Regions from separate parts of the Pseudomonas fungipugnans genome, predicted to be linked through region 1. Evidence: predicted binding sites of a transcription regulator. Region 1 holds the regulator's gene; each other region holds the start of a gene.

Evidence for each region. Region 1 encodes FliA, which starts transcription of late flagellar genes. Its sites were predicted from a motif close to CTAAAGTTTNNNNNNNNNNNGCCGNTAA; they were not measured.
Region 2: a site for FliA is predicted at 1,778-1,805, ahead of POF45_RS25915 (methyl-accepting chemotaxis protein). Genes of this name have one in related genera too.
Region 3: a site for FliA is predicted at 1,710-1,737, ahead of motA (flagellar motor stator protein MotA). Genes of this name have one in related genera too.
Region 4: a site for FliA is predicted at 2,487-2,514, ahead of POF45_RS16690 (methyl-accepting chemotaxis protein). Genes of this name have one in related genera too.

Annotation. Positions count from the first base shown of each region.
Region 1 is NZ_JARBWL010000002.1:2,054,922-2,059,134, forward strand. It holds gene flhF (flagellar biosynthesis GTPase FlhF) at 1-776, shown strand, start outside; gene fleN (flagellar synthesis regulator FleN) at 893-1,723, shown strand; gene fliA (RNA polymerase sigma factor FliA) at 1,720-2,460, shown strand; gene POF45_RS24510 (chemotaxis response regulator CheY) at 2,627-2,998, shown strand; gene POF45_RS24515 (protein phosphatase CheZ) at 3,021-3,809, shown strand; gene POF45_RS24520 (chemotaxis protein CheA) at 3,864-4,213, shown strand, end outside.
Region 2 is NZ_JARBWL010000002.1:2,360,040-2,364,252, forward strand. It holds gene POF45_RS25915 (methyl-accepting chemotaxis protein) at 182-1,747, opposite strand; gene POF45_RS25920 (CPBP family intramembrane glutamic endopeptidase) at 1,852-2,643, opposite strand; gene acnA (aconitate hydratase AcnA) at 2,882-4,213, opposite strand, start outside.
Region 3 is NZ_JARBWL010000002.1:858,911-863,123, forward strand. It holds gene rhdA (thiosulfate sulfurtransferase) at 1-58, opposite strand, end outside; gene POF45_RS18790 (HDOD domain-containing protein) at 101-1,639, opposite strand; gene motA (flagellar motor stator protein MotA) at 1,806-2,657, shown strand; gene motB (flagellar motor protein MotB) at 2,661-3,710, shown strand.
Region 4 is NZ_JARBWL010000002.1:362,470-366,682, reverse strand. It holds gene POF45_RS16695 (GntR family transcriptional regulator) at 1-423, shown strand, start outside; gene POF45_RS16690 (methyl-accepting chemotaxis protein) at 490-2,370, opposite strand; rRNA gene rrf (5S ribosomal RNA) at 2,737-2,852, opposite strand; rRNA gene rrf (5S ribosomal RNA) at 2,961-3,076, opposite strand; rRNA gene POF45_RS16675 (23S ribosomal RNA) at 3,232-4,213, opposite strand, start outside.

The DNA.
Region 1 (4,213 bases):
ACCTGCTGGCACTGATTAGCGATATTGAAGAGCCTCGTCAGGCCTGGCGCATGTTGCTGGCGCACCTGGCGCGGATGATTGCCACCCCGGAAGTCGAGCCGCTGGAAGAGGGCGGTGTGATTGCCATGGTCGGCCCTGCCGGCATGGGCAAGACCACCACCCTGGCCAAGCTCGCCGCCCGTTATGTACTCAAGTACGGCGCACAGAACATCGCGCTGGTGAGCATGGACAGCTATCGCATTGGCGCCCAGGAACAGCTGAAAACCCTGGGCCGGATTCTCAATGTGTCGGTGACCCACGTCGATCCGGGGCAGTCCCTGGTGCAGGCGCTGGACCCCCTGCTGCGCAAGCGCGTGATCCTGATCGATACCGCCGGCCTGCAAGCCAGCGATCCGGCCTTGCGCATGCAGCTCGAAAGCCTGGCCGGTCGTGGCATCAAATCGAAGAATTATCTGGTCCTGGCCACTACCAGCCAGAAACAGGTACTGACTGCCGCTTATCACAGTTACAAGCGCTGCGGGCTGGCCGGGTGCATCCTGACTAAACTGGATGAAACGGCAAGTCTGGGCGAGGTGTTGAGCCTGGCCATCAGTCATGAGTTGCCAGTGGCTTACCTCACCGATGGCCCGCGGATCCCGGATGATTTGCATCTGCCGCGTCGTCATCAGTTGGTCAGTCGCGCCGTAAGCGTGCAAATGCAGGAAGAACCCAGCGAGGAAGCCATGGCTGACATGTTCGCTGATATTTACCACAGCCCGACCAAGCAGGTTGGCTAAGGTAGTAATGAACAGTTTTTGTACCTACATCGATGGTCTGCCATGCATTGTTCCGTTGGTGAACGCGCAGCCAGTAATGTGGCCTCCGTCTATGCAAGACAAGGTAAAGAAATAACATGGGCAGCATGCATCCCGTACAGGTGATCGCGGTGACCGGCGGCAAGGGTGGCGTCGGGAAGACTAACGTGTCAGTGAATTTGTCCCTGGCTCTGGCTGAGCTTGGCCGCAGGGTCATGCTGCTGGACGCCGATCTGGGGCTGGCGAACGTCGACGTCCTGCTCGGACTGACGCCCAAACGCACCCTGGCCGATGTGATCGAAGGCCGCTGTGAGCTGCGCGACGTGCTGTTGCAGGGGCCGGGCGGAATCCGCATCGTCCCGGCGGCGTCCGGCACCCAGAGCATGGTTCATCTGAGCCCGGCGCAACACGCCGGCCTGATTCAGGCGTTCAGCGACATCGGCGACAACCTCGATGTACTGGTGATCGACACCGCTGCGGGTATTGGTGACTCGGTCGTCAGCTTTGTTCGCGCAGCCCAGGAAGTGCTGCTGGTGGTGTGCGACGAACCGACCTCGATCACCGACGCCTACGCGCTGATCAAACTGCTGAATCGCGATTACGGCATGAACCGCTTCCGCGTCCTGGCCAACATGGCCCAGAGCCCGCAGGAAGGTCGCAACCTGTTCGCCAAGTTGACCAAGGTCACGGATCGCTTCCTCGATGTCGCCTTACAATACGTCGGTGCGGTGCCTTACGACGAAAGCGTGCGCAAGGCCGTGCAGAAGCAGCGTGCAGTCTACGAAGCCTTTCCGCGCTCCAAGTGCGCGCTGGCGTTCAAGGCCATTGCACAGAAGGTCGACACCTGGCCGCTGCCGGCGAACCCGCGCGGGCATCTGGAATTCTTCGTCGAGCGCCTCGTGCAACAGACAGCAGGGCCAGTGGTATGACAGCCAGCGGTTACAACCTCTACAAAAAATCGGCACGTGATGCGCAGTACGAGCTGATCGAGCGTTACGCGCCGCTGGTCAAACGCATTGCCTATCACTTGCTGGCGCGTCTGCCGGCAAGTGTGCAGGTTGAAGATCTTATTCAGGCCGGGATGATCGGCCTGCTGGAAGTCTCGACCAAATACGACGCCAGCAAAGGCGCCAGTTTTGAAACGTACGCGGGGATCCGGATCCGCGGCGCGATGCTCGATGAAGTACGCAAAGGGGACTGGGCGCCACGCTCGGTCCACCGCAATACCCGGATGGTCAGCGACGCAATTCGCTCTATTGAAGCTAAAACCGGCCGTGACGCTAAAGATCACGAGGTTGCGGCCGAACTCCAATTGAGTCTCGACGATTATTACGGGATTTTGAACGATACCTTGGGCAGCCGCCTGTTCAGTTTCGACGACCTGTTGCAGGACGGCGAACACGAAGGGCTGCACGAGGATGGCGCCAGTGCTCATCTTGAGCCGTCACGCGATCTGGAAGACGAACGTTTCCAGGCCGCACTGGCGGACGCGATTGCCAATTTGCCGGAGCGTGAGCGACTGGTGTTGGCGCTGTACTACGACGAAGAGCTGAACCTCAAGGAAATCGGTGAGGTCCTGGGGGTCAGCGAATCGCGGGTCAGCCAGTTACACAGCCAGTGCGCGGCCCGTTTGCGGGGGCGTTTGGGGGAGTGGCGAGCGCGCTGAAGGCAGTGTGGGGACTGCAAACCAGGCTGGTGCGGTTGTGAACGGCACCGGTCTTGTTGTGTTGTGTTCCAGACAGTCATTTGAGTGCTTTGCCTGATTGATTGAAATGGCGCGTCCAGGTGCTGGACGCGTTTAAGACTGCTTGGAGGTCGAATTGGACAAGAACATGAAAATCCTCATCGTTGATGACTTCTCAACGATGCGGCGGATCATTAAAAACCTGTTGCGTGACCTTGGGTTCACCAACACGGTCGAGGCGGACGATGGCACTACGGCTATCCCTGTTCTCAACAGCGGGAGCATCGACTTTCTGGTAACGGACTGGAACATGCCTGGCATGACCGGTATCGATTTGCTGCGCCACGTGCGCGCCGATGAAAAGCTCAAGCACCTGCCGGTATTGATGGTGACCGCTGAAGCCAAGCGCGAACAGATCATCGAAGCGGCCCAGGCCGGTGTTAACGGCTATGTGGTCAAACCCTTCACGGCCCAGGCGTTGAAAGAAAAAATCGAGAAGATTTTCGAACGCATCGGTTGAGCAACTGCGCCACGGGGGAGCTATGGAGCATAACGAATCTTCACAGGGCGATTTTGAATCGACTCTGAAAAAACATGCGGTCGAACTGGTCGAAAGCCTTGAAAAAGGCAGGTTCGGCGATGCGGTGCAACTGATCCATGAGCTCAACCAGACCCGTGACCGCGGCCTGTATCAGGAAGTGGGCAAGCTCACTCGCGAGCTGCACAGCGCGATCGTCAATTTCCAGATTGACCCGAACATGCCGCAAGCCGAGGAAGTGTCGCAAATCACCGACGCCACCGAGCGTCTGGGGTATGTGGTCAAGCTGACCGAGGCCGCGGCCAACCGCACCATGGACCTGGTGGAAAACGCCACGCCGCTGATCAACAGCCTGAGCGAAGAAGCCCAGGCATTGAGCACCGACTGGGGCCGTTTCATGCGCCGCGAAGTCGGGGCTGAAGAGTTTCGCGAACTGGCCCGTCGGGTCGACGGTTTTCTGACCCGCAGCCGCGAAGACAACCGCGTGGTGTCGAGCAACCTCAACGACATCCTGCTGGCCCAGGATTACCAGGACCTCACCGGTCAGGTGATCAAGCGCGTGACCCAATTGGTCACCGAAGTCGAAAGCAACCTGCTCAAGCTCGTACTCATGGCAAGCCAGGTGGACCGCTTTGCGGGCATCGAACATGACCGTGAAGCGATGCTTGCTGAAAAAGATCCGCAAAAACATCTCTCTCAGGGTGAAGGTCCGCAGATTCATGCCGATAAAAGAGAAGATGTTGTGTCCGGTCAGGACGATGTGGACGATTTGTTATCCAGCCTAGGATTTTAGAGTTTTAGCATTTTAGGTTTTTTAGGTTTTTAGACCTGTAGGAGCACCCCCTTAATGAGCTTCGGCGCCGATGAAGAGATCCTTCAGGATTTCCTGGTTGAGGCCGGCGAGATTCTAGAGCAACTGTCCGAGCAACTGGTCGAGCTGGAAAGCCGACCGGATGATGCGGATTTGCTCAATGCAATTTTTCGCGGTTTTCACACTGTAAAAGGGGGCGCCGGCTTCCTCCAGCTCAATGAGCTGGTGGAGTGCTGTCACATCGCCGAGAACGTGTTCGACATCCTGCGCAAGGGTGAACGTCGCGTCGACTCGGAACTGATGGACGTGGTTCTCGAAGCGCTGGACGCGGTGAACGGCATGTTTACCGAAGTCCGTGAGCGCAGCCCGATCACGGCTGCGACGCC
Region 2 (4,213 bases), 310 kb from region 1:
TAGCCGCAGTCAGGGCCTCATCGCGAGCAAGCTCGCTCCCACAGTTGATTGGGGGTGATGCAGAGATCCCTATGAGAGCGAGCCTGCTCGCGAAAGCAATCTACCAGGCAACATCAGGTTCAGAATGACCATAAAAAACCCGGAAGTTTTCACTGTCCGGGTTTTTGTCTTTCAACAGCTATCAGCGGTTAAACCGCTCCACCAACGAATACTGGGTATTCGCGGTCTTGGTCAGCTCTTCACTCAACAATGCCGAGTTATGCGCCTGTTCCGAGGTCTGATCGGCCAGTTGCGAGATGTTGCTGATGTTGCGGCTGATCTCCTCGGCCACCGAGCTTTGCTCCTCGGTCGCTGCGGCGATCTGCGTGGTCATGTCGGTGATGTGCGCCACCGCTTCGCTGATGCCGATCAGTGCCTGATCCGCCTCCAGCACTCGCGCCACACCTTCTTCCGCCTGGCGGTGCCCGGCGTCCATGGTTTGCACGGCGGTATTGGCCGTCTGTTGCAGCTTGGCGATCAGGGCATGGATCTGCCCGGTGGACTCGCTGGTGCGTTGGGCCAGTTGCCGCACTTCATCGGCCACCACCGCAAAACCACGCCCCATCTCGCCGGCACGGGCCGCTTCGATGGCGGCGTTCAAGGCCAGCAGGTTGGTCTGGTCGGCGATGCCTTTGATCACATCGACCACGCCACCGATTTCGTCGCTGTCCTTGGCCAGTTGCGTCACGGTCAGGCCGGTTTCACCGACCACCACCGACAGACGCTGAATGGCTTCACGGGTTTCACCGGCAATGTCACGACCGCGACCGGTCAGGCGATTGGCTTCCTGAGTCGCGTCGGCGGTGCGCTGCACGTGGCTGGCGACTTCCTGCGTGGTAGCGGCCATCTGGTTGACGGCCGTGGCCACTTGTTCGGTTTCGACGCGCTGACGTTCCAGGCCACTGGAGCTGTTGTGGGCCAGGGTGTCGGACTGCCGCGCTTGCTCGGTCAGGTGCTCGGCGGTGTCCTGCAGACGGGTCAGGCAGGTTTTCAGGCGGGCTTCCTGGCTGAGAATCGACATCTCCAGTCGCGCCTGGGCGCCACGGCTGTCGGTGTACATCTGCGCGATCAGCGGGTCGGAGGTGGTTTGTCCGGCCAACACCAGCAGGCGCTTGAGGCCGCGCTGTTGCCAGCTCAAACCCATCAGGCCCAGCGGCACCGACAGACCGGCCGCCAATGCAAACCCCCAATGGGAGTTCAGCGAAGCGCCGATCATGAAGCTCAGTTGGCTGACCAGAATGAACGGCAGCCAGTCCTGCAGCACCGGCAGCCATTTATCGGTTGAAGGAATCGCCGACTTGCCCTGGTTGATGCGTTGGTAGAGCGCTTCGGCACGGCGGATCTGTTCGGCGGTGGGTTTGATCCGCACCGACTCGTAACCGATGACCTGATTGCCTTCGAAAACCGGTGTGACATAGGCGTTGACCCAGTAGTGATCACCGGTCTTGCAGCGATTCTTGACAATGCCCATCCATGGCAAGCCTTGTTTCAATGTGCCCCACATATGCGCGAACACCGCCGCCGGGACGTCAGGGTGACGAACCAGGTTGTGCGGCGCACGGATCAACTCTTCACGGGAAAACCCACTGATTTCAACAAACGCGTCGTTGCAGTAAGTGATCACGCCTTTGGCGTCGGTTGTGGAAATCAACCGTTGCTGAGCCGGGAAGGTCCGTTCGCGTTGTGTAATGGGCTGGTTATTACGCATGGCTTTTTCAATCCGCAAGGCTTTGAGAGGTTGTCGGCGTCGTCAGGAATAAATTGAAATAATTTTTCAATAAATCAGCGGTCCGTCGCAAAACGGCCGTTGCCTCAGCTGGCAAGCATCGGGTAGGTGAACAGGGCGAAGTGCAGCAGATTCAGGCCGAAATGGGTGGCAATGGCCGCCCCCAGCCCGCCGAAACGGTAGGCCAGACCATAGCCGACACCTGCCAGCCCTGCCAGCAACGTCCATTGCCATCCAGCGCCCATGTGCACCAGGCCGAACAACAGCGAGGCCAGCAACAGTGCGAGGTTTTCGCCGTAGGGCAGGTGCTTGAAATACCGGCTCAGGCCGCCCTGGACATAGCCGCGAAACAGCGCTTCCTCGACCAGGGTCACCAGCAGCAAGTTGTTCAGCACCCATAGCCAGGTCTGATCCGGCCATTTCGGTGCCCAACTGATCATGCCCAGCAGCAATGCGCCGCCCAGGGCCAGTACCGAACTGACGGCCAGGGCCATGGCCGTGGCATAAACCGACAGCCGCAGTGAGCGCCGGGCGACAATCCAGGGGCAGACCAGCAGCAGCCAGAAGCCGATCAGGGGCTTGTCGAGGTTCAGGTACATCGCGAACGGTACGGCGTCGGCAGTGAAGCGTTGCGCGGCGATGGCCCGGCCGTTGTGGAAACCGGGAAGCCAGTGCATGGCCAGGGCCAGCGCCAGGAAAATGAACAGGCCGTGACCGAGGTAGCGACCGAGCTGCACCTGTTGTTGGCGTACGGCATAGCCGGCAAACAGCAACAGCCCGATAGAAATGGCGGCCAGCCAGCCGAGATGGCCGTAGATCAGCGCCAGGGCATAGCCGATGGAGAGAAGTGCCAGGTGGATCCATGGCAGAGCGAGCATAAAAGAGTCCTTTGAGGCTGAAGTGCTTTTGTGGCGAGGGAGCTTGCTCCCGCTGGGTTGCGAAGCGGCCCAAAACCCTGTGATGACAGTGATTTGCATTGGCTGGATTTGCGCCTGCTTCGCAGTCGAGCGGGAGCAAGCGCCCTCGCCACAGAGGTATGCGATGTTCAAGGGGCGCGATTATAGACAGACACAAACAAAAACACCGCCCGAAGGCGGTGTCTGTGTCAGCACGCGTTTATGAGGCAATCAGCTGCCGCAGCACGTAATGCAAAATCCCCCCTGACTTGAAGTACTCAACCTCATTGAGCGTATCAATGCGGCACAACACCTCGACCTTCTCGCTGCTGCCGTCTTCACGGGTGATGACCAGCGTCAGGTTCATCCGTGGCGTCACCTCGACGCCGGTCAGGCCGAGAATGTCCACGGTTTCCTTGCCGGTCAGGTTCAAGCTCTTGCGGTTCTGATCCAGCTTGAACTGCAACGGCAGCACGCCCATGCCCACCAGGTTGGAGCGGTGAATCCGCTCGAAACTCTCGGCAATGACCGCTTTCACACCCAGCAGATTGGTGCCCTTGGCCGCCCAGTCGCGGCTCGACCCGGTGCCATATTCCTGCCCGGCAATCACCACCAGTGGCGTGCCCGCCGCTTGATAACGCATGGCGGCATCGTAGATCGGCAGCTTCTCGCCGGTAGGAATGTAGATCGTGTTGCCACCTTCTTCGCCACCGAGCATCTCGTTGCGAATGCGGATGTTGGCGAACGTGCCGCGCATCATCACTTCATGATTGCCGCGACGCGAACCATAAGAGTTGAAGTCGCGCGGCTCGACGCCTTTCTCACGCAGGTAATGGCCGGCCGGGCTGTCGACCTTGATATTGCCGGCAGGGGAGATATGGTCGGTGGTCACCGAGTCGCCGAGCAGCGCCAGCACGTTGGCTTTTTTCACGTCCTGAATCACCGGCAGCGGGCCGCTGATGTCATCAAAAAACGGCGGATGCTGGATGTACGTCGAATCTTCCTGCCACACATAAGTCGCCGCTTGCGGCACTTCGATGGCTTGCCACTGTTCATCACCGGCAAACACTTCGGCGTATTCCTTGTGGAACATCGACGTGTTGACCTGATTCACCGCCTCGGCAATTTCCTGGGTGCTGGGCCAGATGTCGCGCAGGTAAACCGGATGGCCGTCCTTGTCATCGCCCAGGGATTCGCTACTGATGTCGATGCGCACCGTACCGGCCAACGCGTAAGCGACCACCAGCGGCGGGGAGGCCAGCCAGTTGGTTTTCACCAGCGGATGCACCCGGCCTTCAAAGTTACGGTTGCCGGACAGCACCGAGGCCACGGCCAGGTCGGCTTTCTGAATGGCTTTCTCGATCGGCTCCGGCAGCGGCCCGGAATTGCCGATGCAGGTGGTGCAGCCGTAACCGACCAGCGCGAAACCGAGTTCATCAAGGTATTGCGTCAGACCCGCTGCCTTGTAGTAATCGGTGACCACTTTCGAGCCGGGCGCCAGCGAACTCTTGACCCACGGTTTGCGCTTGAGGCCTTTTTCCACGGCTTTCTT
Region 3 (4,213 bases), 1.2 Mb from region 1:
GCCGAGGGAGCAAGTCGCTCGGTTCGATCACGAGCGGCAAGCCAGAGAAGTCAGACATTTGAGGTCTCCAGAGCACAAAGGGGGAGATTGTAACGCAGCATCATTGGCCGCGTTGGCTAAAGCTGCGCAGCGCTTTCTCGATACACTGTGCGGTTTTGCCGAAGGCTTGCACGGTGATTTCCGAGAACGGCCCGCCGCCCTGATCGGCCACGACCACCATTATTACCCGGCCATTGTTGACCAGTGAGCGCAGCAGCAGATGCTCGCCACGAAACTGCGAACGCAGGCTGGCGGGCAGCAGTGCGGAGAATTGGGCGTTGTTGGTCGGGGTCAGGCGAACCTGGGCCTGCTGTGCGAGCAAGCGTTGCAATACCGGACTTTGGCTGACCACAAAACTCAGGCCGGCTACCTCTTTGGGCAGCCCTGCCGTTTGATGCACTCGCAGGTTGGCGTGCGTGCGGTCGGCCATCAGGATCATCACCCGCTGCATGCCGCAGGCGACCAGTGCATCGCGTGCCGAATTGGTCAGGTGCATGGCGTTGGTGAAGCGACTCGGCTCCTCCAGCAATTCGGCACATTGCTTGCGCCACTGGGACAGGTCTTCGGTGGTCGGCGCCGGTGCGGGCAGCAGGCCAGCATGAACACGGTTCTGGCCCCATGGCCACAACAATGAGATTGCCGGGTGCCAGAGGTCCGGCATGGCGTGCTGGCGGGCGCTGTTGGCGGCCTGTTGGTGCAATTGCTGCTGCACCTCGTCCATCGGCATTTGCAGGTACAGGCTGGTCAGGTACTGCCAGCGCTGACTGTGCGGGCAATCCCAGGCCTGTTGCGCCGACAACGCCAGGCCGTTGGCCAGTAGCACGGTATTGGCCGGCTGATTGAGCCAGTTGCGCAGGGTCGGATCGTCATCCAGGCGGTTTTGCTGGCGCAGTGGGTGTTCGCTATCGCGGGCAATGCGCAGGACTTTCACCAGTTCGCGTTGCTCGGTGAGCAGCAGCCGATAACCCTGCTGCACCCAGATTGGCAGGCGCCAGATATCCACCAGCGTCTGGCAGATTTGCAGCAGGCGCACACCGAACAATTGCTTTTCCACCGTGTGCGCCGACTCGCCCTTGTGGATCACCCGCAGTTCCCATTCTTCGAGCAACTTGGGGTGAGTCAACGCCAGGGGCCACAGCGGCGAGAGGAACAGCAGGCTGCCCCAGTGAATGTCCTGCCACAGCCGCGCCAGGCGGCTGGCAAAAAAACCGTTGGCCTGTTGCGTCGCGTGCTGGCTGATCAATTGCAGCTGACGCAAGGCAACGGGGATCTGCGCTTGTGGCACTGCAGGCAGGCGGGCGAGCAGTTCTTCGGTGCGTGTGAGCCCGAGCCGATTGATCGCCACTTCCAGGTTTTCTGCCGTCTCGGTCATGCTGCCCTGGGTATGCCGATTGGCTTCGCGGATCACGCTGAGCGCCAGGGCGGGGCTGTCCTGCATCAGATTGGCGATGTCGCGCAGTGAGCTGCGGTTATCGCGAATGGCCCTGCAGACGCGGTCGTGACTTTCCTGCGGAACCGGCAGGCGCACGCCATCGAGAAGCTTGACCCAGCCTTCGAGCGTGGTCGGTTTTGCAGTTGGAACGTTCGTTTCATTAGCCATGGCTGGACGGGATCATCATCGGCTGCAAACACGCCCGGCGCGGGCTAAATTGGCTTTTCGCCTGAACTGGCTATAGTCTGGCGCAGTTTTGCCGATAAGTAGAAGAAGAGATTTTTTAACTTCCGAATATGACCTTGAACCCGACTCAGTAAGTACTCTCCTACCTATGGCTAAAATTATCGGCATCATCGTCGTATTCGCGAGCGTGCTCGGCGGATACGTGCTTTCCCACGGCAAGATTGCCGCCCTGATCCAGCCCTTCGAGGTGATGATCATCGGTGGTGCGGCCCTTGGTGCATTCCTCCAGGCCAACCCCGGCTACATGACGATGCACGTGCTCAAGAAATCCCTGGGCATGTTCAGTTCGCGCTTCACCCACACCTTCTACCTTGAAGTGCTGGGCCTGATCTACGAGATCCTCAACAAGAGCCGCCGCGAAGGCATGATGGCCATCGAAGGCGATATCGAAGACGCCTCCGCGAGCCCGATTTTCGCCAAGTACCCGGCCGTGCTCAAAGACGAACGCATGACCGCGTTCATCTGCGACTACCTGCGCATCATGTCCTCCGGCAACATGGCTCCGCACGAGCTGGAAGGCCTGTTCGACATGGAGCTGTACAGCCTCAAGGAAGACCTCGAACACCCCTCCCATGCAGTGAACGGCATCGCCGACGCCATGCCCGGTTTCGGTATCGTCGCGGCGGTACTGGGTATCGTGGTGACCATGGCATCCCTGGGTGAAGGCGATCAGAAATCCATCGGCCTGCACGTGGGTGCGGCACTGGTCGGTACCTTCTTCGGTATTCTTGCGGCCTACGGTTTCTTCGGCCCGCTGGCTCACTCCCTGGCCCACGACGCCAAGGAAGAACTGAACGTCTACGAAGCCATCAAGGCCTCTTTGGTGGCATCGGCTTCCGGCATGCCGCCTTCGCTGGCGGTGGAGTTCGGGCGCAAGGTTCTGTACCCGGCACACCGTCCTAGCTTCGCTGAGCTGGAACAAGCGGTTCGCGGTCGCTAAGTCATGGAAAATAATCAGCCGATAATCATCAAGCGCGTCAAGCGCATCGCCGGTGGGCATCACGGGGGCGCCTGGAAAATTGCCTTCGCTGACTTCGCCACGGCGATGATGGCGTTCTTCCTGGTGCTGTGGCTGTTGTCCACCGCGACGCCGGAACAGAAGATCGCCATCGCCGGTTACTTCAAGGACCCGGTCGGCTTCTCCGAAAGCGGCACGCCGTACATCATCGACCTGGGCGGCACACCGACCCTGGCGCCGGAAAATACCCTCAACCCCGAGGTGAAATCCCAGCCGCAACCGGACAAGGTGACAGTCGATACCGATCAGGTTGAGGGCATGGCCGAGCAGGTCGAAAAAGAGCGTCTGGAACTGCTGCTGCAAGAACTGCAAAACAAGGTCAACGAGAACCCGCAACTGCAGAAGTTCAAGGACCAGATCCTGTTCGAGATCACCCCGAACGGCTTGCGTATCCAGATCATGGATGCCGAGAACCGGCCGATGTTCGACTCGGGCAGTGCGCGCCTGAAACCGTATTTCGAAGACATCCTGCTGGCCATGGCCGACACCATCAAGGCGGTGCCGAACAAGATCAGCATCAGCGGCCACACCGATGCCAAGCCGTACACCGGCACCGGCGATTTCGGCAACTGGGAATTGTCGGCCAACCGTGCCAACGCCGCCCGTCGTGCTTTGGTGGCAGGCAGCTACCCGGACTCGCAAGTGGCACGCGTCGTCGGTTATGCCTCGTCGGCCCTGTTCGATCGGGAAAACCCGTTCAACCCGGTCAACCGCCGCATCGATATTGTCGTCCTGACCAAGAAGGCCCAGGCAGCCATCGAAGGTTCGCAAGGTTCAGAGCCTGCACCCATACCGGGGCAGGGCGCGCCAGGTGAAGCCCCGGGCACGCCGGCCACACCGGTCGATCCGAATGCCTTGCCTGCGGACAAGCAACCGGTGCCGGCCCATGAGCTGCGCGAGCGTTTGAATCTGTTTGAGGATGCTGCGCCGAAACCGGGCGAACCGGCCAAGCCGGCGGATCCGCCTAAGCAGTGACCCACAACAATCAAGCCGACAGAGATGTCGGCTTTTTTGTGCGGCTTTCATTTTCAGCGTGGGCACGATCCCTGTAGGAGCGAGGCTTGCCCGCGAAGGCGGCTTGGTAGCCAACCTGTCGTTTGCAGATGCGCATCGATCAATTGTGGGAGCGAGCTTGCTCGCGATGGCTTTGTGTCAGGCGACTGAGGTTTTGAGGGTGGTGTACATATCCATTGCTGCGGTAACGGCCGCCTAGGGTTTCGCTCTTACAGCGAGTCACTTTCGAAAAGCGCGAAAGTAACCAAAGCGCTTTTGCCCCTGTCGTTCGGTGCCTCGCCCAGGCTCGGCATGCCCTCGCTCCGGTCCTGCTCCGTGGGCCCGCCGCCATCGGCCATCCATGGCCGGGGGCGGCTAACCCGGCATCCATGCCGGGTTGCCCACTGCGCAGAACCTCCACTCGGCCTCTCGAGGGGGCGAACACCGCAACAGCACCGCGAGGCGGCCTGATAGCCGACCTGATT
Region 4 (4,213 bases), 1.7 Mb from region 1:
GCAGCAGAAACCTATGAGCTGCGAATTTTGCTGGAGTCCGAGGCCTTGCGTTGTTCGATTCCGCTGCTCGATAACGAAGATTTCGAGCTGGCGGCCTGCTGTATCGATGAGCTGGAAAGCGTCGATGACTACGCCGAAATCAGTCGGCTCAATCGACTGTTCCACATGACCCTGTACAACAAGGCACCCAACCGACGGCTGTTGCGCCTGGTGGATGCGGGGTTGCACGAAGAGGAGCGGTTCCTGCGCTTCAACCTGGAAACCATGGGCCTGGGCAAACTCTCCCAGGACGATCACCGGGCGCTGTTGCAAGCAGTCGAGAGTCGAGATGTCGAGCGATCGGTCACGCTGCTCCAGCAGCATCTGAACCGTGGTGTGGATGCCATCACTCGCTACCTTGCCAGCCCAGCGTCCGGGACGTAAGCGCCAGGCAAGCGTACCTGGCGAGAATTCGCCTAACCATTGCTCCGAATTCTCGCCTGATACTGATCAGATCTTGAAGCTGTCTACCAACTGCTTCAGCCGGTTGGCCTGTAGCGACAGTGCATCACAGTCCTTCAACGTTTCATTGAGGTTGGCCACACTCTGCTGGTTCAGCAGGTTGATCTGGTTGACGTCGACGTTGAGGGTTTCCACCACCGCCGTCTGCTCTTCGGTCGCGGCGGCCACCGATTGGTTCATCCCGTCGATTTCGCCGATGCGCTGGGTCACGCTCACCAGACGCAAGCCCGCCTGATTCGCCACTTCAACACTCTCTTCGCTGGAGGCCTGGCTGGCGTTCATGGTGGTCACTGCTTCACGCGAACCGATTTGCAGCGAGGTGATCATCTTGTGAATCTCCTCGGCCGACTCCTGGGTACGGTGAGCAAGGTTGCGCACTTCGTCCGCTACTACTGCAAACCCACGACCGGCTTCACCGGCGCGAGCCGCTTCAATGGCCGCGTTCAGCGCCAGCAGGTTGGTTTGCTGGGAGATGCCTTTGATCACGTCAAGAATGTGACCGATGTTGTCGGTACTGGCATTCAGGGTTTCGATCTGGGTGCAGGACAGGCTGATCTTCTGCGACAACTCGGTCATGGCCAGAATGGTTTTTTCCACCACCTGACGACCGTCATCGGCCTGCTCGCTGGCGCCACTGGCATGCTGCGAGGCATCGGCGGCGTTACGGGCGATTTCCTGGGTGGCGGCACCCAGTTCGTTGATCGCCGCAGCCACGCTGTTGGTGCGGGCGCTTTGTTCGTCTGAACCGATGATCGAAGCGTTGGACGAAGCCATCACGCGCTGCGAAAGATCGTGCACCTGGCGGGTAGCCGACGACACTTCGGAAATCGACGCGTGAATCCGCTCAACGAACTGGTTGAATGCGCCGCCGAGCTCACCGAATTCATCTTTACTTTCCACGACCAGACGACGGGTCAGGTCACCTTCGCCCTGGGCGATGTCTTTCATCGCACGGCCCATGGTGGTCAGCGGGCGCATCAGCACGTTGATCAACAGGCTCAGCAGTACGGCAATGGCGCTCACAGCGATAAACATCGCGATCAGGGCCGAGGTGCGGAATTGGCTCAGCGGGGCGTAGGCCTTATCCTTGTCGATCGACAGACCGATGTACCACTCGGCATTCGGCAGGCCAGTGACCGGGGTGAACGAGAGGATGCGATCCTGCTTGTTCAGCTCCACGTCCTGATTGCCCTTTTCGATGCGGACATTGGAACCCGGGTAGATGTCTTTGAGGTTCTTCATCACCTGGTCTTTGTCAGGGCTGACGATCACTTGGCCGTCGGCGCTGACCAGAAAAGCGTGGCCGATGCCGCCGAAATCCACCGAGTTGATGATCTTCACCAGAGTTTCCAGGCTCAGGTCACCGCCGACGACGCCCAGCAGTTCCCCGTTCTTCTTCACCGGCATGGCGATAGTCACCACCAGACCACCGACCGCGGCCATGTACGGCGGCGTCAGCATGGTCTTGTCAGCCATCACGGCCTGTTTGTACCAGGGACGCTGACGAGGGTCGTAGCCGTCTGGCATTTTCGCGTCAGGCCGCTGGGTGAATACACCGTTAGCCTGACCGACATAGGTGAACTGGAAGTTCGAGGTGAAGGCGGGTTGATCCACCAGCCCCGGGAAGTCGGCATTCGCACCTTGATGGGCGACGTTCTGCGCGAGGCTTTCCAACACCAGCACGCGGCCACTCATCCAGTTCTGCACGCTGCTGGCGGTCAGGTCGCCGGCTTGCTGAACGGATGATTCGAGGTTCTGGCGGATGGTGTTTCGCTGCAGATAGTCGTTGTACAAAGTGAACAACGCGAAAGCCAGGACCACGACGCCAGAGGCGGCCAGAAGGATTTTATGGCTGAACTTGAGATTCATTTCATGGGACTTCTTATGCAGAAAGTGGGGATGCGTTCCGGGTTGCAACATTCCATGTAACAGCGCAGGCGACTTTCTGAGGTCGCTCTACTTTGGTGCACGCATGTCTCACCAGTCTGTCGGCACGAGGCGCAGAAATCTTAGGCTTTTGTGCGAAATGCCTGACATTCTGCTCTGATTCCCGCCGAACGGCGTCCCAGAGCCTTTGCTTTGGCTTTTTGGACGGCATTTTTCAGCCTCCACGACACACTCGGGTGGTGAAAAATTACCAAGCTGGGTGAGCCCTTGAGCTAGGCAGACAGATTTATCTGCCCTGAAACGACAAAACCCCTGTCTGCGTTAGCAAACAGGGGTTTCGGAATTCAATCTTGACGATGACCTACTCTCACATGGGGAAACCCCACACTACCATCGGCGATGCATCGTTTCACTGCTGAGTTCGGGATGGGATCAGGTGGTTCCAATGCTCTATGGTCGTCAAGAAATTCTGTGACCGGTCCGTTACATCAGTAACGTGCCAGCAAAAATCGGTGACTTCTACTAAAACAAAACCCCTACCTGCATACGCAGATAGGGGTTTCGGAATTTAATCTTGACGATGACCTACTCTCACATGGGGAAACCCCACACTACCATCGGCGATGCATCGTTTCACTGCTGAGTTCGGGATGGGATCAGGTGGTTCCAATGCTCTATGGTCGTCAAGAAATTCGGTAGCCAGCTCGTGTTCCTTACGGATCACGCTCCAGCGAATGGGTATGCGATAGATTTGTGTGTTTGTTTCTCGAACTTTCGGTTCGTTTCGTCTTCACACACCGCAATCTGGTGCTCTTTCGAGTCAGCAAATTGCTTGGGTGTTATATGGTCAAGCCTCACGGGCAATTAGTATTGGTTAGCTCAACGCCTCACAGCGCTTACACACCCAACCTATCAACGTCGTAGTCTTCGACGGCCCTTCAGGGGACTCAAGGTCCCAGTGAGATCTCATCTTGAGGCTAGTTTCCCGCTTAGATGCTTTCAGCGGTTATCTATTCCGAACATAGCTACCCGGCAATGCCACTGGCGTGACAACCGGAACACCAGAGGTTCGTCCACTCCGGTCCTCTCGTACTAGGAGCAGCCCCTCTCAAATCTCAAACGTCCACGGCAGATAGGGACCGAACTGTCTCACGACGTTCTAAACCCAGCTCGCGTACCACTTTAAATGGCGAACAGCCATACCCTTGGGACCGGCTTCAGCCCCAGGATGTGATGAGCCGACATCGAGGTGCCAAACACCGCCGTCGATATGAACTCTTGGGCGGTATCAGCCTGTTATCCCCGGAGTACCTTTTATCCGTTGAGCGATGGCCCTTCCATACAGAACCACCGGATCACTAAGACCTACTTTCGTACCTGCTCGACGTGTCTGTCTCGCAGTCAAGCGCGCTTTTGCCTTTATACTCTACGACCGATTTCCGACCGGTCTGAGCGCACCTTCGTACTCCTCCGTTACTCTTTAGGAGGAGACCGCCCCAGTCAAACTACCCACCATACACTGTCCTCGATCCGGATAACGGACCTGAGTTAGAACCTCAAAGTTGCCAGGGTGGTATTTCAAGGTTGGCTCCACGCGAACTGGCGTCCACGCTTCAAAGCCTCCCACCTATCCTACACAAGCAAATTCAAAGTCCAGTGCAAAGCTATAGTAAAGGTTCACGGGGTCTTTCCGTCTAGCCGCGGATACACTGCATCTTCACAGCGATTTCAATTTCACTGAGTCTCGGGTGGAGACAGCGCCGCCATCGTTACGCCATTCGTGCAGGTCGGAACTTACCCGACAAGGAATTTCGCTACCTTAGGA